Regions from separate parts of the Actinoplanes sp. NPDC051405 genome, predicted to be linked through region 3. Evidence: predicted binding sites of a transcription regulator. Region 3 holds the regulator's gene; each other region holds the start of a gene.
The links. Region 3 encodes HrcA, which represses chaperone genes, less so after heat shock. Its sites were predicted from a motif close to GGTTNGCACNCTCNNNNNGAGNGTGCNAACC; they were not measured.
Positions count from the first base shown of each region.

Region 1: the regulator HrcA is predicted to act here: its motif matches at 6,731-6,761, upstream of groES (co-chaperone GroES).
Region 2: the regulator HrcA is predicted to act here: its motif matches at 2,526-2,556, upstream of groL (chaperonin GroEL).

Region 1 is NZ_JBVJIR010000023.1:49,042-58,836, forward strand. It holds gene ACZ6S4_RS37960 (ABC transporter ATP-binding protein) at 1-154, shown strand, start outside; gene ACZ6S4_RS37965 (DUF1707 SHOCT-like domain-containing protein) at 114-380, opposite strand; gene ACZ6S4_RS37970 (ROK family transcriptional regulator) at 402-1,577, opposite strand; gene ACZ6S4_RS37975 (sugar ABC transporter permease) at 1,615-2,871, opposite strand; gene ACZ6S4_RS37980 (ATP-binding cassette domain-containing protein) at 2,868-3,683, opposite strand; gene ACZ6S4_RS37985 (sugar ABC transporter substrate-binding protein) at 3,763-4,860, opposite strand; gene ybaK (Cys-tRNA(Pro) deacylase) at 4,998-5,480, opposite strand; gene ACZ6S4_RS37995 (class I SAM-dependent methyltransferase) at 5,492-6,658, opposite strand; gene groES (co-chaperone GroES) at 6,890-7,204, shown strand; gene groL (chaperonin GroEL) at 7,279-8,931, shown strand; gene ACZ6S4_RS38010 (hypothetical protein) at 9,027-9,650, shown strand.
Region 2 is NZ_JBVJIR010000011.1:196,758-206,552, reverse strand. It holds gene thrC (threonine synthase) at 1-271, shown strand, start outside; gene ACZ6S4_RS24315 (GNAT family N-acetyltransferase) at 511-1,455, shown strand; gene ACZ6S4_RS24310 (hypothetical protein) at 1,394-1,843, opposite strand; gene ACZ6S4_RS24305 (GNAT family N-acetyltransferase) at 1,885-2,403, opposite strand; gene groL (chaperonin GroEL) at 2,745-4,367, shown strand; gene ACZ6S4_RS24295 (GNAT family N-acetyltransferase) at 6,084-7,094, opposite strand; gene ACZ6S4_RS24290 (MFS transporter) at 7,106-8,368, opposite strand; gene ACZ6S4_RS24285 (winged helix-turn-helix transcriptional regulator) at 8,394-9,230, shown strand; gene ACZ6S4_RS24280 (glycerol-3-phosphate dehydrogenase/oxidase) at 9,288-9,795, shown strand, end outside.
Region 3 is NZ_JBVJIR010000028.1:42,743-52,537, forward strand. It holds gene ACZ6S4_RS41005 (GlsB/YeaQ/YmgE family stress response membrane protein) at 1-273, shown strand, start outside; gene ACZ6S4_RS41010 (HAD family hydrolase) at 1,174-1,833, shown strand; gene ACZ6S4_RS41015 (PAS domain-containing protein) at 1,827-3,479, opposite strand; gene ACZ6S4_RS41020 (hypothetical protein) at 3,604-4,464, opposite strand; gene ACZ6S4_RS41025 (enoyl-CoA hydratase-related protein) at 4,490-5,278, opposite strand; gene hemW (radical SAM family heme chaperone HemW) at 5,315-6,526, shown strand; gene ACZ6S4_RS41035 (DUF4870 domain-containing protein) at 6,567-7,304, opposite strand; gene hrcA (heat-inducible transcriptional repressor HrcA) at 7,484-8,506, shown strand; gene dnaJ (molecular chaperone DnaJ) at 8,550-9,695, shown strand; gene ACZ6S4_RS41050 (16S rRNA (uracil(1498)-N(3))-methyltransferase) at 9,727-9,795, shown strand, end outside.

The DNA of each region.
Region 1 (9,795 bases), on a different contig from region 3:
GGTGGCGGTGGTGGAGGACGGCCGGATCACCGAGCTGGGCTCGCACGACGACCTGGTGGCGGCCGGTGGCTCCTACGCGGCGCTGTGGGCCTCGTGGCACGGCGCGCCGCCGGTCACCGCAGCGCCAGCGCCACCCCGAGCAGCACCAGGGTGATCAGGGCGACCGCGAAGACGACCAGCAGCTCGCGGCGCTGCTTCTCCTCCGCGGTCTCGGCCGGCAGGTCGCTCACGACCGCCGCCAGCTCGTCCAGGGTGCGGGCATCGCTGACCACGCCGACCCGGTGGGCGAACTCGTCCAGGGTCAGGCGTCCGGCACCGGTGTGCCGCTCGAGCGCGGCCACGATCCGCTGCCGATCCTCGTCGGAAGCGCGGATACTCACGGGGGCACTTTAACCCCTGGCTCACAACAGTGGATCGGCCAGCAAACGTTCGAAGGCGAGTTCGGCCGCGCCGATCAGGGCCGCGTCCGTGCCCAACTCGGGGGTGCGCAGCCGGACGTGTTCGCGGCAGGCGGGCAGCGCGACCTCGTTGAGGCGGCTGCGGATCTGGGCCGCGGCGACCAGGTAGACGTCGCGCAGGGTGCCGCCGAAGATCACCGCCTCCGGGTTGAAGATGTTGATCAGGTTGCCCACGCCCAGCCCGATCCAGTCGCCGACGTGCCGGACCGCCTGCTGGGCCTCCCAGTCACCGCGCATGGCCGCGTCCACCACGTCCAGCACGGCTTCGCGGCCGCTCAGGTGACCGCGGCCGGCCAGCTCCAGCAGCGCGAACTCGCCGATCTCGGTCTCCCAGCAGCCCCGCGACCCGCAACTGCACGGCCGGCCCTTCGGGTTGACGACCATGTGGCCGACCTCGCCGCCGTAGCCGCCGTGGCCGGTGACGCGCCGGCCGCCCGCGATGATGCCGCCACCGACGCCCACGTCGCCGTACAGATAGATGACGTTGTCGCGGCCCGCCGCCGCGCCCCGGCTGTGCTCGACCAGCGCCGAGACGTCGGCGATGTTGCCGACGATCAAGGGGCCGACGTCCCCGATCTCCTCGCTGAGGGCCTCACCGACCGGTTCCTCGACCCAGCCGATGGTCGGGGCCAGCCGGACCATGCCGTCGTCGCGGCGGACCATGCCGGCCACGGCCAGGCCGCCGCCCACGCAGCGGGCGCCCTCGGGAACGTCCATCCGCATCTCGTGGATGAAGCCGGCCAGCGGCTGGATCGCGTCGATGACCTGCATGCCGCGCGGGCGGTCGGTCTCGCGCCGGTCCAGGATCTTGCCGCCCAGCCCGACCCGGGCGGCGCGCAGCCGGTCCACCTCGATGGCCAGCGCGTACGCGTAGACCTGGGACGACTCGGGCCGGACGACCAGCGAAGGTCGTCCGGCCCGGCGGGTCTGCTGTGGCGGTCGCTCGGTGACCAGCCCGGCGGCGGCCAGCTCGGTGGTCAGCGCGCCGATGGTGCTGCGGTTCAGGCCGAGCTTGGTGGTCAGCTCCGCCCGGGACGTAGCCCCGTGGATGTGGACGTATCGCAGCAACGTCCCGAGGTTGTGCCGGCGTACCTCCTCCTGGCTGGGGCCCGCTCGCATCAGGTGGCTGCCCCCTTACCGTGACCGTGAGGCTCGCTCATCGGTTCCCGGTGGCTGCCGCTCTCCGCCGCGACAACGCGTCCACGCTGGCGGCCAGAAGCAGGATAAGACCTGTGACCACGAACTTGGTACCGGCGCTGTATCCCATCAGGCCCATGCCGTTGTCGATCACCGCGATGACCGCCCCGCCGATGACCGCGTCGAGCACCCGGCCCTTGCCGCCGAAGAGGCTGGTGCCGCCGATGACGGCCGCGCCGACCGCGTACAGCAGCACGTTGCTGCCACCGGAGTTCGGGTCGACCGAGTTGGCCCGGCTGGCCGCGATGATGCCGCCGATCGAGGCCATGAACGAGCCGATCACGAAGACCGAGATGCGGATCCGGTCGACCGGGATGCCGGCGCGCCGGGCCGCCTCGGTGTTGCCGCCCACGGCGTACACGTGCCGGCCGTAGGCGGTCCGGCCCAGCACGAAGGTCCAGACGATCAGGAAGACCGCGATGATCGGGGCCACGATCGGTACGCCCTTGACCGACCCGCTGATCAGCGGGTTGATGCTGCGCTCGGCGGTGAGCACCGCGACGGCGGCGAACAGGATGAGCGCCAGCGCGACGATCCGGCCGAGCACGATGCCCACCGGGTCGGTGACCAGGCCGCGGACGGCGCGGCCGCGGAGCCGGGTGAACTGCAGGGCGGCGTACCCGGCCACGGCCAGGATCGCGAGCGCCCAGCTCACCACGACCGACATGTTCTTGTTGGCCAGCGAGAGCACGAACGTCTCCCGGATGGAGATGTTCTTGCCGCCGCTGAGCAGCACCAGCAGGATGCCCTGGAAGGCCAGGAACGCGGCCAGCGTGACGACGAAGGACGGGATGCCGACCTTCGACACCAAAAAGCCCAGCACGAAGCCGATGGCCAGCCCGGTGAGCAGGGCGACGAGGATCGCGGAGGCCCAGTGCCAGCCGTGGTTGGTCAGCAGGATGGCCATGACCGCGCCGCACACGCCGCTGGCGAAGCCGGCGGACAGGTCGATCTCGCCCAGCAGCAGCACGAAGACCAGGCCCATGGCGATGAAGATGACCGCCGCGCCCTGCGAGAACAGGTTGGCGAAGTTGACCGCGCTGAAGAACGTGGGCCGGGCGATACCGAAGATCAGGCAGAGCACGATCAGGCCGAGGATGGCCGGCAGGCTGCCGATGTCGCCGCCGCGTACGCGACCCCAGTAGTCGTGCAGGTGGCTGGCGACCGTGGGCTTGACGACCTTGACGCCGCCGGCCGTTGTGGTGGTGGTTGTCATCGGTCCGCGTCTCCTGCAGGCGTGATGTCGGCGAAGCCGGAGGCGGCCGGCTTCTCGGGCGGCAGGCCGAGGTTGCCGCTGCGTCCGGAGGTGATGAGTTCGACGATCTGGGAGTGGGTGACGTCGGTGGTTTTGACCTGGGCGGCGGTGCGGCCGAGGTAGAGGGCGGCGACGCGGTCGGAGACGGCGAAGACGTCGTTCATGTTGTGGGAGATGAGTACGACGCCGAGGCCGTTGTCGGCGAGGCGGCGGACGAGTTCGAGGACCTGGGCGGTCTGGGCGACGCCGAGGGCGGCGGTGGGTTCGTCGAGGATGACCACGCGGCTGTTCCAGAGGACGGCTTTGGCGATGGCGACGGTCTGGCGTTGGCCGCCGGAGAGGCTGGCGACGAGTTGGCGCAGGCTTTTGACGGTGCGGACGGAGAGGCTGGCGAGGGTGTCGCCGGCCATTTGTTCCATGGTGGGTTCGTCGAGGACGAGTCCGCGGACTTTTTCGCGGCCGAGGAACATGTTCTGGACGATGTCGAGGTTGTCGCAGAGGGCGAGGTCCTGGTAGACGACTTCGATGCCGAGGGCGGAGGCGTCGCGGGGGCTGTGGATGGCGACCTGGTTGCCGTCGAAGGTGACGGTGCCGGCGTCGATGGTGTAGATCCCGCTGACGCATTTGACCAGGGTGGACTTTCCGGCACCGTTGTCGCCGACCAAGGCGGTGACCTCGCCGGGGTAGACACTCAGTCCGACATCGTGCAGGACCTGGACGGGACCGAAGCTCTTGTCGATCCCGCGCAGCTCCAGAAGAGGTGTCGCGGCCACGGGTGTTTCTCCTTCAGTCGATGCGGCGCCGCCCACGCCCGGTCGGGGCATGGACGGCGCCGTCGGGCCCGAGGTGGGGTCAGCTGACGCCGTTGTCCGTGCAGAGCTTGGCGAAGTCGCCGGTGCACAGCTGTTCCTTGGTGACGAAGCCGTCCGCGACGACGTCCTTCACGCTGTCCTTGAAGATCGACTTGGGGGGCAGCAGCACCGACGGCACGGCCGCCTTCGACTCCGGGTCGGTGATCGTCTGGGCGACGTCCTTCTTCTGCCCCTTGGCGAGCGAGATGGCCAGGTCGGCGGCCGCGTCGGCCTCCTGCTTGATGGCCTTGTAGACCGTCATGCACTGGTCGCCCGCGAGGATGTTCTGCAGGCCCTGCACCGTCGCGTCCTGACCGGTGACCGGCACCTTGCCGTTGAGCTTGTTCTTCTTCAGCACCGAGATGACCGCGTTGCCGAGGCCGTCGTTGGCCGCCAGCACGCCCTTGATGTCCTTCTTCTCGGTCAGCATCTGCTCGAAGATGGTGCCGGCCTGCGCGTTGTCCCAGTCCGGTACGGACTGGTCCGGGCCCTTCACGAAGTCACCCGAGTCGTACTTGGGCTTGAGGACCGAGTCGTAGCCCTCCTTGAAGAGGGTGGCGTTGTTGTCGGTCGGGGAGCCGTTGAGCTCGGCGACGACCGGCTTGGTGGCCTTCATGTCGGTCAGACACTTGACCAGGCCCTCGCCCTGGAGCTTGCCGACCGCCACGTTGTCGAACGACACGTAGTAGTTCGCGCCGCCGTTGAGCGTCAGCCGGTCGTAGTCGATGGTCGCGATGCCGGCGGCCTTGGCCTTGTCCAGCACGGCCTTGCCGGTGCCGGAGTCCAGGTTGACGATCATCAGGACCTTGACGCCGCTGGAGATCATGCCGTCGGCGATCGTCTGGAACTGGCTCTTGTCGCCCTGCGCGTTCTGGATGTCCACCGCCACCCCGGCCGCGTCGAACGCCGCCTTCAGGAACTTGGGGTCGTCGGTGCCCCACCGCTGGGAGCTGGCAGTGTCCGGCAGGATGACGCCCACCTTGCCGACGGACGAGCCGCCGGTGCTGCCGGAGTCGCTGCCGCTGTCGTCACCACACGCAGCCATGCTGCCGGTGGCCAGCAGGCCAGCCGCGGCAAGGGCGAACATTCCCTTACGCATTCCTCGAGTCCCTTCGGATCAATCCAGGCCGTGCTTCGGATTCCTGATGGTGACGCTAGGTCACTTGTAGGGTCCGGTTTGCCGGATCTCAGGAGAAAGGTCCCTGACGAGTCGTAACGGTGTCGTAACGGGAGGCGCTACGTCCGGATCTTCGCGGTGGTGGCGTCAGTGAGCCTGATCAGGTCGGCCGGCGCCAAGGACACCTGCAGGCCGCGGCGCCCGGCGGAGACGTACATCAGCTCCAGCCCGAGCGCCGAGTCGTCGATCACCGTGGCCAGTCGTTTGCGCTGGCCCAGCGGGCTGATGCCGCCGCGGACATAGCCGCTGCTGCGCTCGGCGGCCACCCGGTCGGCCAGGGCGGCCCGCTTGCCGCCGGCCGCGGCGGCCAGCGCCTTGAGATCAAGATCGCCGGTCACGGGTACGACGGCCACGGTCAGAGTGCCGTCGACCTCGGCGATCAAGGTCTTGAAGAGCACGGCCGCGTCGACACCCAGAGCCGCGGCGACCAGGGCGCCGTAGTTGGGGGCGTCCGGTGAGACGTCGTACGGATGCAGCTCGTGCGCCACCTCCTGCGCGGTGAGCAGCACGGTGGCCGGGGTACCGGCAGCCTTCTTCGCCACGATCAAGCAGGCTAGCGGCAGAGCAGCACGGTCGGCGCCCCCGCCACCCGGGTCAGCACCAGCGACGCCCCCGCGCTGCCGCTGAGCCGCAGATCCTTGCGCAACTGCTCCGGCTCCAGCGCCGAACCACGCTTGCGGATCTCCAGCCGGCCGATGCCCCGGTCGCGCAGCAGGGTCCGCAACCGTTTCAGGGAGAACGGCAGCACGTCGGTGATCTCCAGTCGCCGGCCGAACACCGTGTCAGCGGGTGCGTCGGTGTACACGTACGCGATCTCCGGGTCCGCGATCCGGCCCCCGACCGCCGCGGCGAACTCGGCGACCAGGTGCGAGCGGACCACGGCCGGGTCCGGGTCGTACAGGAAGGCGCCGACCGGCCCGACCGGCGCGGCCTCGACGCCCGAGCCGGTCAGCTCGGCCCCGCCGGGCAGCAGCACGGCCCGCCGGGCGCATTGCGCGAGGGGCCCGCACCAGAAGGCGGCTTCCACGAGGTCGCCGTCGACGCTCACCCACTCGCCCTCGGCGCCGGCGGGCAGCAACGCGTGGTCGATGCCGGGCGCCAGCTTCAGGACCGTGCGCGGCACCCGTTCGGGCAGCGTGGCGATGAAGTCCCAGGACGGCGACCAGGACCGCGGATCCATCACCCGGCCACGACCGGCCCGGCGCCGCGCCGGATCGGCGAAGACCGCGTCGAACCGCTCCACCGGCACGGTTGTCGCGTCCGCGCACTCCACGGTGACCAGGTCGGCGAGCCCGGCGGCGTCCGCGTTGGCGGCGGCCAGGGCGGCGGTGAGCGGGTCCGCGTCCACCGCGTGCACCCGGATGCCCCGGCGGGCCGCGGCCAGCGCGTCCGAGCCCAGCCCGCACCCCAGGTCGGCCAGGCTGCGCACCCCGGCGGCGGCGAGCCGGGCGGCCCGCCGGTCGGCGACCACGGCCCGGGTCGCCTGCTCCAGCCCCGGGCGGGTGAAAAGCATCGTGGCCGCGGCGGCGCCGAACTTCGCCGAGCCGCGCCGGCGCAGGTCGGTCTGGGTGAGGGCGGCGGAGGCCAGCCCGGGGGAGATCCCGCGGGCGCGCAGGGCGGTGGCCGCGGCCAGCGGCTCGCCCCCGGCGACGTCGGCGGCGGCCGCCAGGGCGGCAGACCCTTCGGCGGTACGCAGGGCAGCGAGCAGTTCGAGGTCCACGGCGAGTCATTCTGCTAGGAGGTGACGTGCTGGCACTCTGGTTGACGGAGTGCTAGTTCCGGCATAATCTCCGATTAGCACTCTCAACCTGAGGGTGCCAGCGCGCGCCCCATCCGGGATGCGCGCCTGCACCAGGCGGACCGGCACCCGCGACGACGGCCCCGCCCGGTGGCATGAGGCATCAGCCCGGCCTGTCCACTGGCCGGCGACAACACCTGTACCCAGGAGGGTATGCCCGTGACTACCGCGACAAAGGTTGCGATCAAGCCGCTCGAGGACCGCATCGTGGTCCAGGCGAACGAGGCCGAGACCACGACGGCGTCGGGCATCGTGATCCCCGACACCGCCAAGGAGAAGCCGCAGGAGGGCACCGTCCTCGCCGTCGGCCCCGGCCGGATCGACGACAAGGGCAACCGCGTTCCGATCGACGTGCAGGTCGGCGACACCGTTCTGTACTCGAAGTACGGCGGCACCGAGGTCAAGTACGCCGGCGAGGAGTACCTGGTGCTCTCCGCCCGCGACGTCCTCGCGGTCATCGAGAAGTAAGACCTAACCGACAGTGCTGACCGCCCTGGCCCGGCTCTCCGGTCCAGGGCGCCGGTGCGTTGAAGGGACCATAAATGGCGAAGATCCTCAGTTTCTCTGACGACGCCCGGCACCTGCTGGAGCACGGCGTCAACACGCTCGCCGACACGGTCAAGGTCACCCTCGGGCCGCGCGGCCGCAACGTCGTCCTCGACAAGAAGTTCGGCGCTCCCACGATCACCAACGACGGTGTCACCATCGCCAAGGAGATCGAGCTCAGCGACCCGTACGAGAACCTCGGCGCGCAGCTGGTCAAGGAGGTCGCGACCAAGACCAACGACGTCGCCGGCGACGGGACCACCACGGCCACCGTGCTCGCGCAGGCGCTGGTCAAGGAAGGCCTGCGCAACGTGACCGCCGGGGCCAACCCGATCGCGCTCAAGAAGGGCATGGACCTGGCCGCCGAGGCCGTCTCCAAGGCCCTGCTGGAGAAGGCGGTCGAGGTCGGCGACCACAAGGCGATCGCCAACGTCGCCACCATCTCGGCCCAGGACGCCACCATCGGCGAGCTCATCGCCGAGGCGATGGACCGGGTCGGCCGCGACGGTGTCATCACCGTCGAGGAGGGCTCCGCGCTGAGCACCGAGCTCGACGTCACCGAAGGTCTGCAGTTCGACAAGGGCTTCATCTCCCCTAACTTCGTGACCGACGCCGAGTCGCAGGAGGCCGTCCTCGAGGACGCGTACCTGCTCATCACCACCCAGAAGATCTCCAGCGTCGAGGAGATGCTGCCGCTGCTGGAGAAGGTCCTGCAGGGCGGCAAGCCGCTGCTCATCGTGGCCGAGGACGTCGACGGCCAGGCGCTGAGCACCCTCGTGGTGAACGCCCTGCGCAAGACCTTCAAGGTCGCCGCCGTGAAGGCGCCCGGCTTCGGGGACCGCCGCAAGGCGATGCTGCAGGACCTGGCCATCGCGACCGGTGGCGAGCTCATCGCCCCCGAGCTCGGCTACAAGCTCGACCAGGTCACCCTCGACATGCTGGGCACCGCACGGCGCGTCGTGGTCGACAAGGAGAACACGACCATCGTCGACGGTGGCGGCCGCAAGGCCGAGATCGACGACCGGGTCGCGCAGATCCGCAAGGAGATCGAGGCCTCGGACTCCGACTGGGACCGCGAGAAGCTCTCGGAGCGGCTGGCCAAGCTCTCCGGCGGCATCGCCGTCATCAAGGTCGGCGCCGCGACCGAGGTCGAGATGAAGGAGCGCAAGCACCGCATCGAGGACGCCATCGCGGCGACCAAGGCTGCGGTCGAGGAGGGCACCGTCCCCGGCGGCGGCGCCGCCCTGGCGCAGATCGCCTCGGTGCTCGACGACAACCTCGGCCTCACCGGCGAGGAGGCGATCGGTGTGCAGATCGTCCGCAAGTCGCTGAAGGAGCCGCTGCGCTGGATCGCGCAGAACGCCGGCCACGACGGCTACGTCGTGGTGGGCAAGTCCGCCGAGCTCGGCTGGGGCCACGGCCTCAACGCGGCCACCGACGAATACGTCGACCTGGTCGCGGCCGGCATCATCGACCCGGTCAAGGTGACCCGCAACGCGGTCTCCAACGCCGTGTCGATCGCGGCGCTGCTGCTCACCACGGAGAGCCTCGTGGTCGAGAAGCCGGCCGAGCCGGAGCCGGCCGCCGCGGGTGGTGGCCACGGCCACAGCCACGGCGGGCACGGACACCAGCACGGCCCGGGTTTCTGATCCGATTTCTGATTCGTCAGAGCAAAAGGGCGCGTCGCGTTTCAGCGGCGCGCCCTTTGTCGTGTGTGATGCGGGATTCGGGGAAAGAGGCGCGGATGATCGTGGTGGTGGAGGGGCCGACCGCGGCGGGCAAGACGTCGTGGTGCCGGCGGTACGTCGGCCGGTACGTCGCCGAGTACGCCGCGACCGGCCGGGAGCCCACCGACGCGGTGGCGCTGGCCCGGCACTGGGCCCGGGTCAGCATGCGGCGCTGGGCCGAGGCCGTCGACCTGGAACGCGCCGACGGGGTGGCGTTCTGCGACACCGACCCGGTCAAGCTGCACTACGCCTGGGGGATGGCGGCCCTCGGCCTGGCCCCGCGCGCACAGTTCGACCGGGAACTCACGGTGACCCGCGAGGCGTTCCGGGCCGGCCGGCTCGGCTTCGCCGACGCGGTGCTGGTCGGGCTGCCTGAGGTCGAGACGCTGCAACGCCGGCGGGACACCGACGAGACCCGGCGGCGGCGCAATTTCGCGGCGCACGTCCAGCTGCGGGAGCCGCTGCAGCAGTGGTACGCGGCCCTGGAGCGCCTCGATCCGGGCCGGGTGATCTGGGAACTGCCGGCCGAAGGCGTGCCGAAGCTGCCGGAGCCGCGCGCCGAGCGGTGCGCGGCGACCCTGCTCGATGAGCTGGTGGCCGCGCTGCCACCACTGCGGCCGGCGGCCGTCATCGAAACGTAAGACCTGTGGCCCGGGTGCGCGGGGCCGCCGGGTGGAGGATGGAGACGTGAAACTCTCCTCGCGGGCCGCGCTGGCCGGGGTCGCGGCGGCCGGTGTGGCCCTCGGCGTCGCCGAGCTGGTCGCCGTCTTCACCGGTCCGCTGTCG
Region 2 (9,795 bases), on a different contig from region 3:
GATGGACTACGCCGACGACGACGAGATCCGCGACGCCATCCAGCTGCTCGCCCGCACCACCGGCGTGTTCGCCGAGACCGCCGGCGGCGTGACCGTGGCCGTGCTCAAGAAGCTGGTGGCCAGCGGCAAGCTCGACCCGGACAAGGAGACAGTGGTCTACAACACCGGCGAGGGCCTCAAGACCCTGGACGCCGTCGCGGGCCAGGTCGGACCCACCCACCGGATCAAGCCGTCGCTCCGCGGTGCCCGGGATGCCGGCCTGCTCGGGTGACACAGAGTAGTCAGCAGTCTGCCTAACGTCGAGAATTCCTACCCGCGAGGACTTGCGCGGGGATCGCCGGCTCGGCAGGATGCTCTACGCGGGAGGACGCGACGCCGTACGTGGCCCCACTTTCGAGCTTGGCGACAATCTCCTAGGGGCCCAACGACCCAGTGCCGGAGGCGCTGTGCGCGCGTCCTCCCGACCAAATCTCAGTCGCGGTCAGAGGGCCGGCGGCGCAGGCTGTCGGGATGCTGCGGATAGTTCCCCTCACCGACGAGCGGGCGGCCTACGTGATCGACCGGGCCGCCGCCGAAGCGGACGCCCCCGACATCCCGTTCAGCTCCTTCGAGACCTACCTCACCCGGCTGCGGCACCCGTGGCCGGGCAACGAGGCGGAGCAGTACCTCGCCGTTTACGACGGGACCCCGGCCGGCCACCTCGAGCTGTACCTGCCGCAGCTCGACAACCTGGCCAACGTCCTCGTCGAGCTCTTCGTCCACCCGGACCACCGCCGCCGGGGCACCGGCCGGGCCCTGCTCTCCTTCGCCACGCGGCGCACGACGGAGCTCGGCCGACGGCACCTGATCAGCGAGGCCGTGGACGCCGACGCCTTCGCGCGAGCCGCGGGCGCGATCCCGGCTCTGGTGGAGATCCGCAGCCGGCTGGACCTCACGGGCCCGTTGCCCGACGACAGCCCCGCGGCGGCCGGCTACCGGCTCGTCCGATGGACGGACGAGGCGCCCGAGGAACTGCTGGACGACATCGGCTACCTGGACAGCCGGCTCAACGAGGACGCGCCCACCGGTGAACTGGCCGTGGAGTCCGAGAAGGTGGACGCCGCCCGGGTCCGTGCGGCCGAGGAGACGCTGCGCATCCGGAGGCGTACGACATTCCACACCGGCGCCGTGCACGAGGAGAGCGGGCGGCTCGTCGCCTGGACGATGATCGCGAGCGAGAACGACACCGACTGGCACGCCTGGCAGAACATCACCATCGTCGACCCGGACCACCGCGGGCACGGCCTCGGGCTGACGATCAAGAACCACAACCTGCGGTACGCGCGGACGGCCCGCCCCGGCCTGCGGGCGATCGACACCTCCAACGCCGAGGAGAACGAGCACATGCTCCGGATCAACCGGGCGATGGGCTTCCGGCCGGTGGATCGCTGGACCCAGTGGCAGCTGACCGTCTGAACCGGCGCAACCCCGGCCGCAGCGGGGCCACCCGGTAACCGCCGTGCTCCAGGCCCGCGTGCCGCTCGAAGGCGTTACGCGTGCCATAGGTGCCGGTCATCGCCCACGAGTAGCCGCAGGACAGCCAGTACGCCGGCCAGAACAGCGGGCCCAGCACCGCGTACTGCCCGGCGTGCCGGCTCTCGTGGGCCAGCAGAGCGGCGCGGCTCTCGTCCAGCAGCCACTCGGCCGTACGCCGGGTGATGATCACCGAGCCGATGGTGAAGCAGGTCGCCGGGGGCGCCTTGCGGCAGTAGCCCTCCGCGATCAGGATGCCGCCGGGGCCGCGGCGCACCTTGGTGCCCGTCAGCGCGGCGATGCCCAGGCCGACCAGCGTGGTGCCGTTCACAGCCGTCAGCACAGTGCGGGCCAGAGGCCACCGCGCGCCCATCAGGCCCGCCGGCGCATCTGCAACTCCAGCAGACCGGGGACGACCGGGTGCGGCACCCGTACGCCGGTGTCCTCGAAGCCCAGGCGCTCGTACGCCCGTACCGCCCGGTCGTTGCCGACCACGACCTCGAGCATCAGCTCACCGCGGCCCATCGCCACCGACCACTCGGCCACCGCCTCGACCAGCTCGCGCAGCACGCCCCGGCCGCGCTGGGCCGGTGTGATGTAGACCGCGAAGACGACCGTCGCGCGCGGATCCTCCGGCAGCACCGTGCCGCCCGCGTGGCCGATCAGCCGGCCCCCGGGGTCGGCCACGAACTGGGCCAGCTGGCCGCCGGTCGACGCCTGGGCGATCCGGCGCCGGTAGTCGGCGTGCGGCCGGGCCGCGGCCTGGGCCAGGGTCTCCAGGAAGGCGAGCGGGCTGTCGGCCAGCATCTCCAGCCGCAGCGCACGCATCCGGCCCGCGTCCGCGGGAGTGACCCGGTGCACGGTCATGGTGGACGCGACAGTGCTGGTCATGATGCTCTGCCTACCTCGTCGCCCAGGTGGGGGCAAGTCGGACGCCGATATGCGACCGCCGCGGGCACCCGTGCGGGCGGTCCGTTCTGCTTGCACTCGCCCCAGCAGAGTGCTAAACAAGTGATTGGCACTCGCGCCATGTGAGTGCCAGCAGGTCGGGACGGTGGGGTCACGGCTACGGCACCGCCATCGGTGCCGGGGCACGGGACCGGTCGTCGCGGGCTATCCGGCTCGGCCTGAGGACGTCACATCGCCAGGTGGTGACGTCCGCATGGTTCTCAACGTGCGGAAAGCGGGCCGGACCGGCCCGGCGCCGCGAATGTCCAGGAGGACAAAGCCGTATGGCCAAGATCATCGCATTTGACGAGGAAGCTCGTCGCGGCCTCGAGAGTGGTATGAACCAGCTCGCCGACGCCGTCAAGGTGACGCTCGGCCCCAAGGGCCGCAACGTCGTGCTCGAGAAGAAGTGGGGCGCTCCCACCATCACCAACGATGGTGTGTCGATCGCCAAGGAGATCGAGCTCGAGGGCACCTTCGAGAAGATCGGCGCCGAGCTGGTCAAGGAGGTCGCCAAGAAGACCGACGACGTGGCCGGCGACGGCACGACGACGGCGACCGTGCTGGCCCAGGCGCTGGTCCGTGAGGGCCTTCGCAACGTGGCCGCCGGCGCGAACCCGATGGCGCTCAAGCGGGGCATCGAGGCCGCTGTCGCCTCTGTCTCCGACGAGCTGAGCAAGCTCGCCAAGGACGTGGAGACCAAGGAGCAGATCGCCTCCACCGCCTCCATCTCCGCCGGTGACTCCACGGTCGGCGAGATCATCGCCGAGGCCATGGACAAGGTCGGCAAGGAAGGCGTCATCACCGTCGAGGAGAGCAACACCTTCGGGCTCGAGCTGGAGCTCACCGAGGGCATGCGCTTCGACAAGGGCTACATCTCGGCGTACTTCATGACCGACGCCGAGCGCATGGAGGCCGTCTTCGACGACCCCTACATCCTCATCGCGAACAGCAAGATCTCCGCGGTCAAGGACCTGCTCCCCGTCCTCGAGAAGGTCATGCAGGGCGGCAAGCCGCTGATCATCATCGCCGAGGACGTCGAGGGCGAGGCCCTGGCCACCCTGGTCGTCAACAAGGTCCGTGGCACCTTCAAGTCCGTCGCCGTCAAGGCCCCGGGCTTCGGTGACCGCCGCAAGGCCATGCTGGACGACATCGCCATCCTCACCGGTGGCACGGTCATCAGCGAGGAAGTCGGCCTCAAGCTCGACGCCGCCGACCTGAGCCTGCTGGGCCAGGCCCGCAAGGTGGTCATCACCAAGGACGAGACGACCATCGTCGACGGTGCCGGCAACGCCGAGCAGATCCAGGGCCGGGTCAACCAGATCCGCGCCGAGATCGAGAAGTCGGACTCCGACTACGACCGCGAGAAGCTGCAGGAGCGCCTGGCCAAGCTGGCCGGCGGCGTTGCGGTCATCAAGGTCGGCGCGGCCACCGAGGTCGAGCTCAAGGAGCGCAAGCACCGCATCGAGGACGCCGTTCGCAACGCGAAGGCCGCCGTCGAAGAGGGCATCGTCGCCGGTGGTGGCGTCGCCCTGGTGCAGGCCGGCAAGACTGCGTTCGACAAGCTCGACCTGGTGGGCGACGAGGCCACCGGTGCGAACATCGTCAAGGTCGCGCTCGACGCCCCGCTGCGCCAGATCGCCGTCAACGCCGGCCTCGAGGGCGGCGTCGTGGCGGAGAAGGTGCGCAACCTGGAGCTGGGTCACGGCCTGAACGCCGCGACCGGCGAGTACGTCGACCTGCTGGCCGCGGGCATCATCGACCCGGCCAAGGTCACCCGCTCGGCGCTGCAGAACGCCGCGTCGATCGCTGCGCTGTTCCTCACGACTGAGGCGGTTGTGGCTGACAAGCCGGAGAAGAACCCGGCTCCGGCCGGTGCTCCGGGTGGCGGGGACATGGACTTCTAAGTCCTCTTTTGCAGGGGCGGGTCGCTTTCGGGCGGCCCGCCTTTTGCTGTTCGCATGGTGGGGCTCGGAGGCGGAGGATGACCCACGCAGCCCGTCAAGCTTGATATCTGCGTGGGTCATCCCCCGCCCCCAAGCCCGCTGTGGTCCGGCTCGCCGCTATGCGCGATCTTTGCGGCGCCGGGATGCTGGGCCTGCCCGGCCGGCTTACCGGGCCTCGGGTGATGTGCTCGGCTTGCCCTCGCTCGGTGAGGCTCTTCGCCCGGCTGCTGTGGTCCGTAGCTGAGGCCTTCGCCCTCGTGTGGTCTGCTTCGCGTGGCTTTCAACTTCGCCAGCCCCCTGCTTCGCGGGCCTTCCCTGGTAAGACCTCCGGTGTCGCGCGGCTGCTGGTTTGCACGACGGTCCGCCTTTGCACCCGTCCGCTTCGCGGGCCTCCCGCGTCGCGCGGCCTTTCACCTCATGCGGATGCCGGTCTACGCGACGGTTCACCTCGTCGGCCTTCCGCTGCGGGCTCTTCCGCATGCGGGCCTTCCGTCTCGCTGGACGTCTCGCCTCGCGTGGCTGCTTGTTCGCACCACAGCTCGCCTTGTGGGGCGTCCCGCCTTGTGCGGCGTCCCGCCTTGCGTGGCCTTCCAGCCTCTAGTGGCTTCCCGCCTTGCGCGTCTGCTTGTCTCTGCGACGGTTCGCCTCGGGCGGCTTTCCGCTTTGCGGGACCTTCCGCTTCGCGGGACCGTCCGCTTTGCGGGACCGTCCGCTTTGCGGGACCGTCCGCTTTGCGGGACCTTCCGCTTTGCGGGACCTTCCGCTTTGCGGGACCTTCCGCTTTGCGGCTTTCCGTCTCGGCGGACCTTCCGCCTCGTGCGGCTGCTTATCTGCACGACGGGCCGCCTTCTGCGGCCTTTGCCCTGCGTGGCCTGCCACCTTGCGTGGCCTGCCCCCTGCGTGGGCCTGCCCCCTGCGTGGGCCTGCCCCCTGCGTGGGCCTGCCCCCTGCGCGGGCCTGCCCCCTGCGCGGGCCTGCCCCCCTGCGCGGGCCTGCCCCCTGCGTGGACTGCCCCCTGCGCGGCCTGCCGCCTTGCGCGGCTGCTTGTCTATGCGGCGGTGCGGCTTGCGCTTTGCGGGGCTCTTCCGCTTGCGGCTTTCCGTCTCGCGGGACCTCTCGCCTCGCGTAGCTGCTTGTCTGCACGACAGGCCGCCTTGCGCGGCCTCTGCCTTGCGCGGCCTCTGCCTTGCGCGGCCTCTGCCTTGCGCGGCCTCTGCCTTGCGCAGCCTCCCCGGCTTGGGCGGCCTCCCCGGCTTGGGCGGCCTCCCCGGCTTGGGCGGCCTCCCCGGCTTGGGCGGCCTCTCCGGCTTGGGTGGCCTCTCCGGCTTGGGTGGCCTCTCCGGCTTGGGTGGCCTCCCCGCCTTGGGCGGCCTCCCCGCCTTGGGCGGCCTCCCCGCCTTGGGCGGCCTCCCCGCCTTGGGCGGCCTCCCCGCCTTGGGCGGCCTCCCCGCCTTGCGCGGCCTCCCCGGCCTGTGCGGCCTCCCGCCTTGCTCGGCCGGTTGTCTACGCGACAGTTCACCGCGCGCGGATTTCCGTTTTGCGGCCACTCCGCTGCGCCGCCCCGTCTCGCCAGATCACCCGCCCCGCGCGCCGCCATTCCGCTCAAGAGCCGCTTCGTTTGCGGGCGTGCACTTGCGGGGTTGGCCTGTGTGGGGGTGGCTGGGCTGGGCGGATGCGTCAGAGCTGTTTGCGGTAGAGGAGGAAGACGCGTTCTACTCGGGCGGCTACTGCTTTCGCGTAGAACGGGAGGGGACCGACCCAGCCGATTTGGGCTTGGTTGTGGCCGGCGGCCCGTTGGTCGGCGAGGCAGCGGCGGAGCAGCAGGGCGCCGATTCCGGATCCGCGGGCGGCCGGCGCCGTGCCCATCGGGCCGAACCAGGATGGGCGGGACGAGCCGTAGGCGGCGAAGCCCAGGATCGCGCCGTCCTTGGCCAGGGCCAGGTGGCAGCCGGCCTGGTCCCGCCCGACCGAGTGGGTGATCTCGCCGGCCCAGCCCTCGCCGAAGTTCGCCAGGGTGAAGCGGACCAGGGCCGGGACGTCCTCGGCACCCGCCCGGCGGATGGTGATGCCTTCACCGGCCAGTCGGGCCTCGTCCTCGGTCGTTGCGCCCGGGGCGGCTCCGGAGGCCTCTGTCATCAGGTCCACGGTCATGTTCCAGGCGGGCTGGTCCTGTTCGAAGCCGAAGGCCATCGCCGCGCAGATCGCCGGGGTGTAGCGCACGTCGATGCCGGGCCAGGCGTAGTACGGGGCGTTTCCCGCGATGACGACGTCGCCGGCGCCGAGGCCGGCCAGTGCGCCCTCGATCCGGGACACCAGTGCCCGGGCCACGCCGCGGCGGCGTTCCTCCGGGTCCACGGCGATCAGGTCGACGTGGCCGATCGAGCGGTCCCGGTGCGACACCGAGCCCAGCACCACCCCGATCACCCGGCCGCCGGTCACCGATACCGGCTCTCCGGACAGGGCCGCACCGGCCGCGGCGCTCGCGCCGGCTGAGCGCAGGGCGATGAAGCCGGTGATCCTGCGGGGAGTGGCCGACCAGCCGTCAGTGCCGGTGGTCTCGCGCAGGCGCAGCACGATCTCCGCGGCCTCGGCGGCGTCCTCGGGCAGGTCCAGGGCGCTCCGGCAGAGCGCCACCACGGCGGGTACGTCGTCGTCGGTCAGTTCGGAGATCCAGAACTCGCTGTCCACAACCGCCGAACCTACCCAACGACCGCCTCCCGCTCCGGCGTGGTCGGCTCGATCAGGTCCCGGCGCCCGCGTACGGGGGAGAACAGCAGCGCGAGCGGCGCAGCCACGGCGGCCACCGCGACGATCAGCAAGGTGGTCCGGGCGCCGAGCGGCCCGGCCAGCGCACCCGCCACCAGCCCGCCGACCGGGATGGCGCCCCAGGAGACGAACCGGACCGTCGCCATCACCCGGGACAGCAGCTCCGGCGGGCTGGCGATCTGCCGGTACGTGCGGGTCGTCACGCTGAAGACACACCCGGTGGCGGCGAAGACGAGCACGCCCGCGGTGAAGCCCAGGTACGCCACCCAGCCGGTGCCGGCGGGGATGACGAAGGCGGCAGCGGCCTCCACGAAGCCCAGAATGATCAGTCCCCGGGCGGTGCCGAGAGCGTTGGTGGCCCGGGTCGTCAGCGCTGCGCCGATCAGGGTGCCCACGCCGTCGACGGCGAGCAGCAGGCCGACGACCGCGACCGGGGCGTGCAGCTCGCGAACCAGGTACAGCGGGAAGAGCGCGAGGTAGGCGCCGTTGACGAAGTTCGACGCGGTGGCCGACCACATGGCCGGGCCCATCATCGGGTGCCTCGTCACGTACGCCCAGCCCTCGCGGATCATCGCGCCCATGGGGGTGGGCCGGTCCGGGCGGTGCCCCCGCCGGGCCGGCAGGGTGCGCAGCAGCGCCGCCGACACGAGATAGCTGATCGCGTCGATCAGCAGCGTCGGCACCGCGCCGAGGAACTGCACCGCGAGCCCGCCGAGCGACGGTCCGGCGAGCTGGGTGGTGGCGTGGGTGCCGGAGGTGAGGCTGTTGCGCGACTGCAACTGGTCGCGGCTGACGATCTCGGGCAGGAACGTGGTGTTGGCGACGAAGAAGACGACGTGGGCGAAGCTGAGGACCAGCGCGACGACGACCAGCTGAGCGACGGTGAGCACGCCCAGCCACCAGGCCACCGGGATGGAGGCCACGGCGAGCGCGCGGATCAGATCGGCCCCGACCTGGGTGCCGCGCAGCGGGAGGCGCTGCACGATGACCCCGGCGGGCAGCCCGATCACCAGCCAGGCGACATAACCGGCCGCGGCGATCAGGCCCATCTCGAACGGGGTCGCGTCGAGGACCGCGAGCGCGGTCAGCGGCAGGGCCACCCCGCCGACGGCCGAGCCCAGATCACTGCTGGTGCCGGCCGTCCACCAGCGCCAGAACACGCTCACGGTCCTCGCCCCCGTTCGAGTAAGTTCCATTCTGGAACGGACTATAGTGGAGGGCGTGCGCAGGGTCGAACTCGTTGATGCCGACTGCGGCATCGAGCAGGCCCTCGGCGTGCTCACGGACTGGTGGACGTTTCTGGTGGTCCGTGACATCGCGGGCGGCGTGACCAGATTCGAGGCGTTGCAGCGCTCGCTGGGAGTGAGCCGGCGGGCCCTGACCGAACGCCTCGCCGCGCTGGTGGAGCATGGAGTGCTGCGCCGGGAGCCGTATTCCGAGCACCCACCGCGCCACGATTACGTGCTCACGCCCAAGGGCGAGGGCCTGCTGCCGGTGCTGATCGCCCTTCAGGAGTGGGGTGATCGGTACGTGCTCGGCGACGGCTCGCTCACCGCGACGGCGGCGCCGACCTCGGCGGAGGCCCACCGCGTGCACGGCCTGATCGGCCGGCGGATCCCGGCACTGCGCCTGGAGACCTGGACGGTCCTCTACTTCTTCCCCGGCGCCTTCGCGCCGGACACCCCGGGCTATCCGCCGGGCTGGGGCGAGATTCCGGGCGCGGCGGGCTGCACCCTCGAGTCCATGACGTACGCGGCCAGAGCGGCCGACTTCACGGCGGCGGGGGCCGAGATCCGTGGCATCAGCACCCAGCGCCGGGACCAGCTGGAAGCCTTCGCCACCCACGCCAAGCTGCCGTTCCCGCTGCTGTCGGACCAGGACGTCAAGCTGGCCGCGAGCTTGCGCCTGCCTACGTTCCGGGCGGCTGGTGAGGACCGCTTCAAGCGCCTGACTCTGCTGGCCGACCCGACGGCGACGATCCGCACGGTCCAGTTCCCGATCACCGACCCGGCCGCCTCGGTCACCGAGATGCTGAGCGAGGTCCGGGCCCGCATTTGATCTTGCCAATCTCTTTTCACCCGCCGGGGGGACACCCGGCAGCGCTACCGTGGGGTTGTGCGCTCTCCTTCCGTCTCCCGCTATGCCGCCGGCCGGCTGTCGCCCATCCGCCGCACCGCCGACCTGCGGCGGTTGCGGGACGAGCAGTTCGATGTGCTGGTCATCGGCGGTGGGGTCACCGGCGCCGGCGCGGCCCTGGACGCTGCCTCGCGCGGCCTGAATGTCGCCCTCGTCGAGGCCCGTGACCTGGCCGCCGGCACCTCCAGCCGGTCCAGCAAGCTCATTCACGGCGGCCTGCGCTACCTCGAGCAGCTCGAGCTGCACCTGGTGCACGAGGCGCTCACCGAGCGGGGGCTGCTGACCAGCCGGCTCGCCCCGCACCTGGTGCGGCCCGTGCCGATCCTGGTGCCGCTGCCGGCCGCCTCGCCGCCGGCCCGGGTCTGGCAGCGGGCCTACTACGGCCTCGGGGTCGCGGCCTACGACGTCTTCGCGGGGATCTTCGGCAGCGGGCGCGGCATGCCCCTGCACCGGCACCTGACCCGCGACGGCGCCCGGCATCTCTTCC
Region 3 (9,795 bases):
ACCGTCACCGGCATCATCACCGCGCTCATCGTCGGCCTGATCATCGGCGCCCTCGGCCGCCTGGTCGTACCCGGCAAGCAGAACATCCCGATCTGGCTGACCATGGTCATCGGTGTCGTGGCCGCCCTGCTGGGCACGGTCATCGCCCGGGCCTTCGGCGTCGACTCGACCGGCGGCATCGACTGGATCGAGCTGCTGTTCCAGGTCCTGCTCGCCGCCATCGGTGTGGCGCTGGTCGTCGGCATCGGCGGCCGCCGCGGCGTCACCCGCTGAACACGGATCAGCTGAGGCTGAACCGAAAAGCTCCACAGGAACGCCGGACCGCGAGGTCCGGCGTTCCTGCATTTCCGTGTCCTTCAGCAAGCCGCCCAGCCGGGGCCGGCGAGAGTTCCGGGAAGCGATTCGCACCAGTGAGCGCGAGCGCCAGAGGGGCGAGGCGGTGCAGGGGGCGAGGCGGTGCAGCTCGGAGCGATGCAGATCACAAGCCAGCAGATCAAGGGCAATTTCCGGTCGTAGGTCCGTGCGTGGTGCTGATCGTCGCTCACGCCGAGACCGGTCGCTTCGCTCCCTGCCATGTCCGTGCTTGGGCACCCTCCGCGCGCTTCGCGCGCACTAAGACTTGGTCTTCGGCCCGGCTTGGCCCTCAACCTCGGGCTCATGCCCGAGTCGAGGTCGCCCCCACCTGGGTTCACCTTCCAGTCGGGCCCCGCGCTTCCAGTCGGGCCCCGCGCTTCCAGTCGGGCCCCGCGCTTCCAGTCGGGCCCCGCGCTTCCAGTCGGGCCCCGCGCTTCCAGTCGGGCCCTGCCCTTCCAGTCGGGCCCCGCGCTTCCAGTCGGGCCCCGCGCTTCCAGTCGGGCCCTGCCCTTCCAGTCGGGCCCCGCGCTTCCAGCCGGGCCCCGCCCTTCCAGCCGGCTCCCCGCTTCCGGCGGGCCCTGCGGTTCGGCCGGCCCCCGCTTCCAGCCGGCCCCCGCTTCCGGTCGGCCCCGCTCCCAGTTGGCTTGCCTTCTCAGCCGGGCTTGATTGTCCGGCTGGCCTGCCCTCCATCTCGGTCTTCATCCTCAGCCCCGGGCTTCCGGGGCCAAGCCCACGCTCTACTGAAGACCTCGCCTTTCGGGCCGGGCTTCGCTGGATTGCGGGCCGCGCGGTCCGCGACCGGGCCGCTAGGTTGGGCCGATGGGTGTCCGGGGGCTCTTGCTGGACGCCGGCGGCGTACTCATCGGACCCGTCGGCGGCCGGTGGAACCCCCGGTACGACTTCGAGCAGGTCCTGGCCCGGCATGTTCCCGGAATCCCGGACTCAGCCCTACCGGCAGCCTTCGCAGCCGGCCAGGCGCTGCTCGACAGCACCTCAGGCACCGCCGACAGGACCGACTACCACCGGGCCATCCTCCAAGCCCTCGGCATCGCCGCCCCCACCCCCGAGCTACTTTCCGAGCTTGAGGAACCCGCCGCCGGCCTGCCCGTCGAGCCCTACCCCGAGGTCCGGGACGTGCTTGCCCGGCTGCATGCCGACGGCGTGCCGATGGCTGTCGTCTCGGATGCCTGGCCGGACCTCGATGACCTTTTCCGCCGGCTCGAGCTGCGGGACTTCTTCGTCACCCTGGTCATCTCGGCCGTTCTCGGGTGCCGCAAGCCCGATCCGCGGATGTACCGCGCCGGCAGTGATGCGCTCGGGCTTTCGCCGGCCGGCTGTCTCTTTGTTGATGACGATCCTGAGCTTGTCGCCGCGGCCGTCCGGCTCGGCTATCAAGGGGTCACGATGGTTCGGGAGCTCGACGAGGCAGAGCCGCCCGCCACGCGGTGGATCGCGTCACTGAGCGAGCTTGTTCAGTAGCGGAACTTGTGTTGTGCGCTGCGGCGGTTCACCCAGGCCGGGAGTTCGTCCACGTGTTCCAGGTGTGGCACCTGCTCCACCGGGTCCTGCGGCTTCGTCACCTTGCGCATCGTCACCACGTAGCCCTGGACCAGTCGGTCCTCGCGGAGATCCCGGTACGTCGCCTCCACCATCACCTGGGTCTCGTCGGCCCGTTGCAGAGAGCAGTAGACCACCCCGTCGCCCTGGTCGCGGAGGGCTCGGCGGACCTGGCCCCGGTCGTCCGGGTGCACCAGATCCGGCAGGGTGGCGAACGGGGGGAGTTCCTTCTCGCCGATCAGTTCGTGCAGCGCCGGGCTCGCGTACCGGATCTGCTGGTCCTCGTCGATCACCAGCATGATGTCCGCGGTGTTGCGGATCACCGCCCGCAGGTAGAGGTCGCTGTCGCGGCGGCCCACCGCCTCCACCAGGGAGATCCGGTCCAGAGCCAGCGCCGCCTGGCCGGCCAGGACCTCCAGGGCGTCGCGGCTCACCGTCAGCATGTCCTTGCGGCCCGACAGGACCAGCGCTCCGCCGCTCGGGCGGGCCACGGCCAGCGGCTCCAGCCACAGCGGACAGACCAGCGTGCCGTCCGCCGGGCCGGTGCCGGGCTTCTTCTCGTCGTCCAGCCACCAGCTGCGCGGGCGGGGGCTCGTCGCCGCCGCCGGCAGGGCCTGCAACGTGAGCTGGCGGTCGTCGGTGGCGAAGACGATGCGCTGCACGTCGTGCGGTGGCAGCAGCTGGGTCACCGCCGTGCGGACCGCCTCGTCGACCGCGGCCTCGTCGGCCGCCGCGACCAGCGCCGCGCTCGCCTCACGCAGCACGCGTTCGCGGATCAGGGCCTGGCTGTTCTGCGTCACCGAGTCGGCCAGCCTGGTGAAGGCCAGCACCACCGTCAGCGCGCCCGCCACCGCGATCACCACACCATCGCGGACCTCGCCCTGGAGCGCCTCGATGAGCAGCACCAGCGGCGGCGTGGCCACCGACAGGCCCAGCAGGGTCGCCCAGCGGCCCTGCCACGGCTTCGGCCGCAGTGGCAGGGGAGTCGTCAGCTGGACCATCGAGGGGTGCAGCGCCGCGCCGCCCCAGGCCAGGTAGAGGAGCATGTAGCCGGCCTCGGTCCACGGGCTCGGGGCCAGCGGGTAGGCGATGTCGCTGGCGAGGATGCCCAGCGCTCCGACGCCCAGCAGCACCGCCGACCAGTTGAACCAGACCGCCACGATCAGCCGGGCGCAGATGCCGACCAGCAGCAGGGCGCCGAGCATGTCCTCGGGTGCTATCGCGCCCAGCCAGCTGCTGCCACCGATCAGGAACACCCAGATCACCAGCAGCGCCGCGCAGGCGAAGGCCACCAGGTCGATCACCCGGGCCCGGTCCATCAGGATCGCGCCGGCCCGGGTCAGCTGCAGCAGTGACAGCGCCACCAGGGCGAACATGGCCAGGTAGGCGACGTCGGCGGCAGCGTACTCGTGCACGGCGTGCAGGATGTCGCCGATGGCCACCGCGACGACGGAAGCCGTCAGCAGCAGCCAGGGCCCGATCCGGGCGGGCTTGTGCCGGCATATCCCGAAGATGATCGCGGCGACGCCGACGGCTCCCAGATGGATCCACTCGATGGCTTGGAGCACGACTAACTAGTACCAGTCCGGTCGCTGTCTGTCCACGTCGATGTATACGCAGCGCTATGACCAGGCAACATCGTGATCGTGACTCTTCGGGGCATGAATAAACGTGAATATGAAGGCTGATCGCCTAGCTGAAGACCTCGGCGATCACGGTGTCGTTGCCCGCGCCCTTGCCGCCGGTTACGGGCTGCCACTTACCGTCGAGCGCGTTCCACTCCCGGTCGGCGAAGCGGACCCGCTCCACGCCCGTGCTGCTGGCGTGCGAGACGAGCCAGTGGGCGTACCGCCAGCCGGCATTGACGTCCTTGACCGCGACGGTCAGGCCGCCGCTCTGGGTCGCCTCGATGGTGTTGAGGCCCTTGCCCCAGTCGAGGCGCATGCCCTCGGCCAGTGCGGCCGCGGCGGTGGCCCCGCGCAGGGCGGGCTCGCCGCTCACCGTGCACTCGACCGCACCGGTGGCCCGGCCGGTCAGGGCCTTGGCGAGCACGGTGGACTCGTCGGCCCACTTCTCGTACGCGTTCGGATAGGCCGATCGCTGCACCTTCTGCGCCGCGTCGGTGACCCGCATCTTCTGCCAGCCCTTGACCTTCTTGAGGGCCGAGTAGAACTTGCCCGCCGCGTACCTCGGGTCCTGGATCTTCTCCGGCGTGCCCCAGCCCTGGCTGGGGCGCTGCTGGAACAGCCCGACCGAGTCGCGGTCGCCGGTGTCCAGATTTTCCAGCTTGGACTCCTGGAACGCGGTCGCCAGGGCGATCACCACGGCCTGCTCGGGCATCTTGCGCCGCAGGCCGACGGCGGTGATCGTGGCCGCGTTGGCCATCTGCACGAGGTCGAGGGCGACCTCGCCGTCGGCGCGCACGATGCATTCCGGGCCGAGCTGCGGCAGTTTGATCTTGCCGCCGACGGAGTTGACGGCCACGACCACGCCGAGGGCGCCGAGGAGCGCGAGCAGAACGACCACGACTACCGGCTTTCTCCGCACGCACACTCCCTCCGTCGGGGGACAAGAGTAATCAACGAGTGCCCGTCTCCTGCGTCGCCGGCACCCAGGAGGCCGGGCGCTTCTCGCGGAAAGCCGCGACACCCTCGCGGCCCTCGGCCGAGCGGAAGTAGCCGGCCGAGCGCTCCGACAGCTCGGCCAGGTCGGCGCGCACGGTCTCGGCCGGCCGGCGGCGCAGCAACTGCTTGGTGCCGGCCAGGGCCAGCGGGCCACCCCGGACCAGAGATTCCGTGTACGCGGTGACGGCCGCGTCCAGCGCCTCCGCCTCGACAGCCGCCGTGACCAGCCCGATCTCAGCCGCGCGCGCCCCATCGAAGACGTCGCCCGTGAGATAAAGCTCAGCCGCGGCCCGAGGAGCCAGCCGGGGGAGCACGGTGGCACTGATCACTGCCGGGATCACGCCGAGGCGTACCTCGGAGAACGCGAACGTCGCCGTACGGGCGCAGACCGCGATGTCGGCCGCCGCGATCAGGCCCAGCCCGCCCGCGCGCGCCGGACCGGCGATCCGGGCCAGCACCGGCTTCGGGAACTCCCAGATCGCGGCGAGCACGTCGGCCAGCAGTTCGGCCGGGATCTTGCCGGACTCCCGGGCCTCGGCGGTCTCCTTAAGGTCGGCCCCCGAGCAGAAGACCGGGCCGGTGTGCGAGATCACCACCGCCCGGACCGCCGGGTCGGTGAGCGCGGCGCCGAGCGCTGCCAGCAGCTCGCGCATGAGCAGCGAGGAGAGCGCATTACGGTTCGCCGGGCTGTCCAGCGTCACGGTGGTCACCCCGGCTGCGGTGACGGTACGGACCAACTCCATGCCGGAACCCTAACGGTGTACGTGCACACTTGACGGATGCCTGGTCCAGCGCCCGAGGGCGAGCCCGTACCGAGTGACGGCTCGCTGCCCGACAGTGCCCTGCGCGACGTCGGCGGACGGGGTTTCGGGGTCTACGTCCACGTCCCGTTCTGCGCCAGCCGGTGCGGGTACTGCGACTTCAACACGTACACGGCCAGCGAGCTGGGCGGGGGCGCCAGCCGGGAGGGTTACGCCGACGCGGTCCTGGCCGAGCTGAAGCTGGCCGCCTCGGTCACCGGCGCGCGCGTCGACACCGTCTTCGTCGGCGGCGGCACGCCGACCCTGCTCGACCCGGGCGACCTGGGCCGGATCCTCGAGGGCATCGACCGCACCTGGGGGCTGGCCGCCGACGCCGAGATCACCACCGAGGCCAATCCCGAGTCGGTCACCCCGCAGTCGCTGCAGGCGCTGCGCAAGGCCGGCTACACCCGGATCTCGCTGGGCATGCAGTCCGCGGCCCCGGCCGTGCTGCGCATCCTGGAGCGCCGGCACACCGCCGGGCGGGCGCCGCAGGCGGCGATCGAGGCCCGGGAGGCCGGCTTCGACCACGTCAACCTGGATCTGATCTACGGGACGCCGGGGGAGACGCCCGAGGACTTCGCCCGTTCACTGGCGGCGGTGCTCGACGCGGGGGTGGATCACGTCAGCGCGTACTCGCTGATCGTGGAGGACGGGACGCGGATGGCGGCCCGGATGCGCCGGGGCGAGCTGCCGTACCCGGAGGACGACGTGGCCGCGGACCGCTACCTGGCCGCCGAAGCGGCGCTGGGCGGGGCGGGTTTCTCCTGGTACGAGGTGTCGAACTGGGCGACGACGCCGGACGCCCGCTGCCGGCACAACCTCTTGTACTGGTCCGGCGGGGACTGGTGGGGGCTCGGGCCGGGCGCGCACAGCCACGTCGGCGGGGTGCGCTGGTGGAACGTCAAGCACCCGGCCGCGTACGCGAAGCGGGTGGAAGCGGGTCTGTCGCCCGGGCAGGGCCGGGAGATCCTGACCGATGCGGACCGCCACGTCGAGGACGTGATGTTGCGCGTACGGCTGCGCGCCGGCCTGCCGCTGACCGCGCTGGACGCGGCCGGGCTGACCGGCGCGGCCGGGGCCCTGGCCGACGGCCTGCTGGACCCGGCGGCGTACGAGGCCGGGCGGGTGGTTCTCACCCTGCGCGGCCGGCTGCTGGCCGACGCCGTGATCCGCGACCTGCTGCCATGACGCCGATGGCGCCGGGCCGGGGCCCGGCGCCATCGAAGCGCTACTTGATGAGCGAGACCGTCATCGGGTAGTTGTACGGCTCGTTGTTGTTCGCCTTCACGCCGGCGACGATGCCGAAGATCGTGGCGATCGCCCAGGCCGCGATACCGACGAAGAAGCCGATCACGATGCAGGTCAGCACCCAGCCGACGATGGCGATGATCGACCAGAGGATCTGGAAGTTCAGCGCCTTGACCGCCTCGGCCCGCACGACCGGGGACTGGTTGCCCTTGGCCAGCAGCGCCACCAGCGGCGCGATCCAGCCGGAGCAGCCGCCGCCGAGGAACGCGCCGGCCGCGCCGCCGAAGTGGGCGACCAGGATCCAGGTCTTGTCGTCGTTGCCCGGCGCGTAGCCACCCGGCGGGTAACCACCGGGCTGCTGGCCGTAGGCGCCGGGAGCGCCGTACGGGGTGCCGCCGGGCGGCGGGCCGTAGCCACCGGCACCCGAGCCGGGCGGCGGGCCGTAACCGCCCGCGCCGGAGCTGGGCGGCGGGCCGTAGCCACCCGCGCCGGAGCTGGGCGGCGGGCCGTAACCGCCGGCACCCGAGGTGGGCGGTGGGGTGCCGTAGGTCGGCGGCTGCTGCGGCGGGGTGCCGTAGCTCGGCGGCTGCGGGGAGCCGTACGCCGGGGGCGGCGGCGGGGCCGATCCGGGATTCGGATCGTTACCCGGATATGGGTTGAGCGGCGCGGTGGGATCCGAGGGATTGCCCTCACCGGGCGGACGCGGCGGTTCAGTCATGCGCACACGGTAGGACCGCACGTCGAACGTGGCGAGAGCAACACCCGGGTGACGTCGGAGAATAGACAGTCGGCTAAGTGGCCCGGGTCCGCACGGCTGATCATCGCGCGGCGGGCGCGGGCGACGTAGACTGGCACTCGACTTCGCGGAGTGCCAGCTGAGAGGTGGAGGGGTACGACATGAGTCTCGACGACCGCAAGCTCGAAGTACTCCGCGCCATCGTCGAGGACTACGTCGCCACCCAGGAACCGGTGGGCAGCAAGGCCCTGGTCGAGCGGCACCAGCTGGGCGTCTCACCGGCTACGGTCCGCAACGACATGGCCGTGCTGGAGGAGGAGGGCTACATCCGGCAGCCGCACACCAGTGCCGGCCGGGTGCCCACCGACGCCGGCTACCGGCTCTTCGTCGACCGGCTCTCCCGGGTCAAGGCACTGAGCCCGGCCGAGCGCCGGGCCATCGAGCGCTTCCTGGTCGGCGCGGTCGACCTCGACGACGTGGTGCACCGCACGGTGCGCCTGCTCGCGCAGCTCACCCGCCAGGTCGCCGTCGTGCAGTATCCCAGCCTGGCCCGCTCCGCGGTGCGCCATCTGGAGCTGGTTCCGATCTCCACCACCCGGATCATGCTGGTGATGATCGCCGACACCGGCCGGGTCGAGCAGCGCCTGGTGGAGCTGCCCGGGCCGATGCCCGGCGACGACGTGCTCGACATGCGCCGCGTGATCAACGCCAAGCTCACCGGGCAGAAGCTGGCCGACACCCCGCCGCTGGTGCAGACGCTGGTCGACGAGTGCGCCCCGGAGAAGCGCACCACGATGGCCTGCGTCGCCTCGGTGCTGCTGGAGACACTGGTGGAGCGCAGTGAGGAACGCCTCGCTCTGGCGGGCACGGCCAACCTCACCCGCGGCGGCGTGCTGGACTTCCAGGGCTCGCTGCGGCCGGTCCTGGAGGCGCTGGAGGAGGAAGTCATCCTCCTCAAGCTCATCGGTGAGGTGGAGCCGAGCACCACCCGGGTCCGCATCGGCGACGAGAACGAGATCGACAACCTGCGGGCGGCCTCGGTGGTCAGCACGGGTTACGGACCCGGCACGACGATCGTTGGTGGGCTCGGCGTGCTGGGGCCGACCCGGATGGATTACCCCGGCACCATCGCCACGGTACGAGCCGTGGCACGCTACGTTGGCGATTTGCTGGCACAAAACTGACGGAACCGCTCAGCGCTGGGCAGACATGAGGACTCGAACCCCTGTGGCCAAGGACTATTACGGAATTCTCGGGATCAGCCGGGAAGCCACCGACGACGAGATCAAGCGCGCTTACCGCAAGCTGGCCCGTCAATACCACCCGGACGTCAATCCCGACCCCGAGGCGCACGAGAAGTTCAAGGACATCAACGCGGCGTACGAGGTGCTCTCGGACGACCAGAAGCGGCAGATCGTCGACCTCGGCGGTGACCCGCTGGCCCCGGGCGGTGGCGGCGCGGGCGGACCGGGTGGCCCCGGTGGGGCGGGCCCGTTCGTCGGTTTCCAGGACATCATGGATGCCTTCTTCGGCACGGCCGCCGGCGGTGGCTCCCGAGGACCGCGGCCGCGCACCCGGCCCGGCGCCGACGCGATCCTGCGCCTGGAGCTGGACCTGGTCGAGACGGCCTTCGGCGTCGAGGCGCCGATCACGGTCGACACCGCGGTCCTGTGCACCCAGTGCTCCGGCGCGGGCACCGCACCCGGCACCCACCTGGCCACCTGTGAGACCTGTGGTGGCCGCGGTGAGGTCCAGTCGGTGCAGCGCACGTTCCTGGGTCAGGTCGTCTCCTCCCGCCCGTGCCAGGTCTGCCAGGGCCACGGCACGGTCATCCCGCAGCCCTGCCCGACCTGCGCCGGCGACGGCCGGATCCGCACCCGCCGCTCGCTGACCGTGAAGATCCCGGCCGGCGTCGAGGACGGCATGCGCATCCGCCTGGCCCAGCAGGGCGAGGTCGGCCCGGGTGGCGGCACGGCCGGCGACCTGTACGTGGAGATCCACGAACGCCCGCACGACGTCTACTCCCGCAAGGGTGACGACCTGCACTGCCGGGTGACGCTGCCGATGACGGCCGCCGCGCTCGGCACCCGGCTGACCATCAAGACGCTGGACAGCGAGGAGAACATCGAGGTCAAGCCGGGCACCCAGCCGGCCTCGACGCTGCGCATCCGGGGCAAGGGCGTGCCGCACCTGCGCGGGCAGGGCCGCGGTGAGCTGTTCGTGCACCTGGACGTCAAGACGCCGACCAAGCTGACCGCCGACCAGGAGCGGATGCTGCGCGACTTCGCCAAGACCCGGGGTGAGGACATCGCCGAGCTGAGCAAGCAGGGCGGATTCTTCTCCCGCATGCGGGACGCCTTCAACGGACACTGAGGGACCGGCGGCGTTCGGCTAGCGTGAGCGGGTGTCTGCGCCTCTTTTCCTCGTTGACGACCTGCCCGGTGGTAAGCGGTTCACGCTCGCCGGTGCGGAG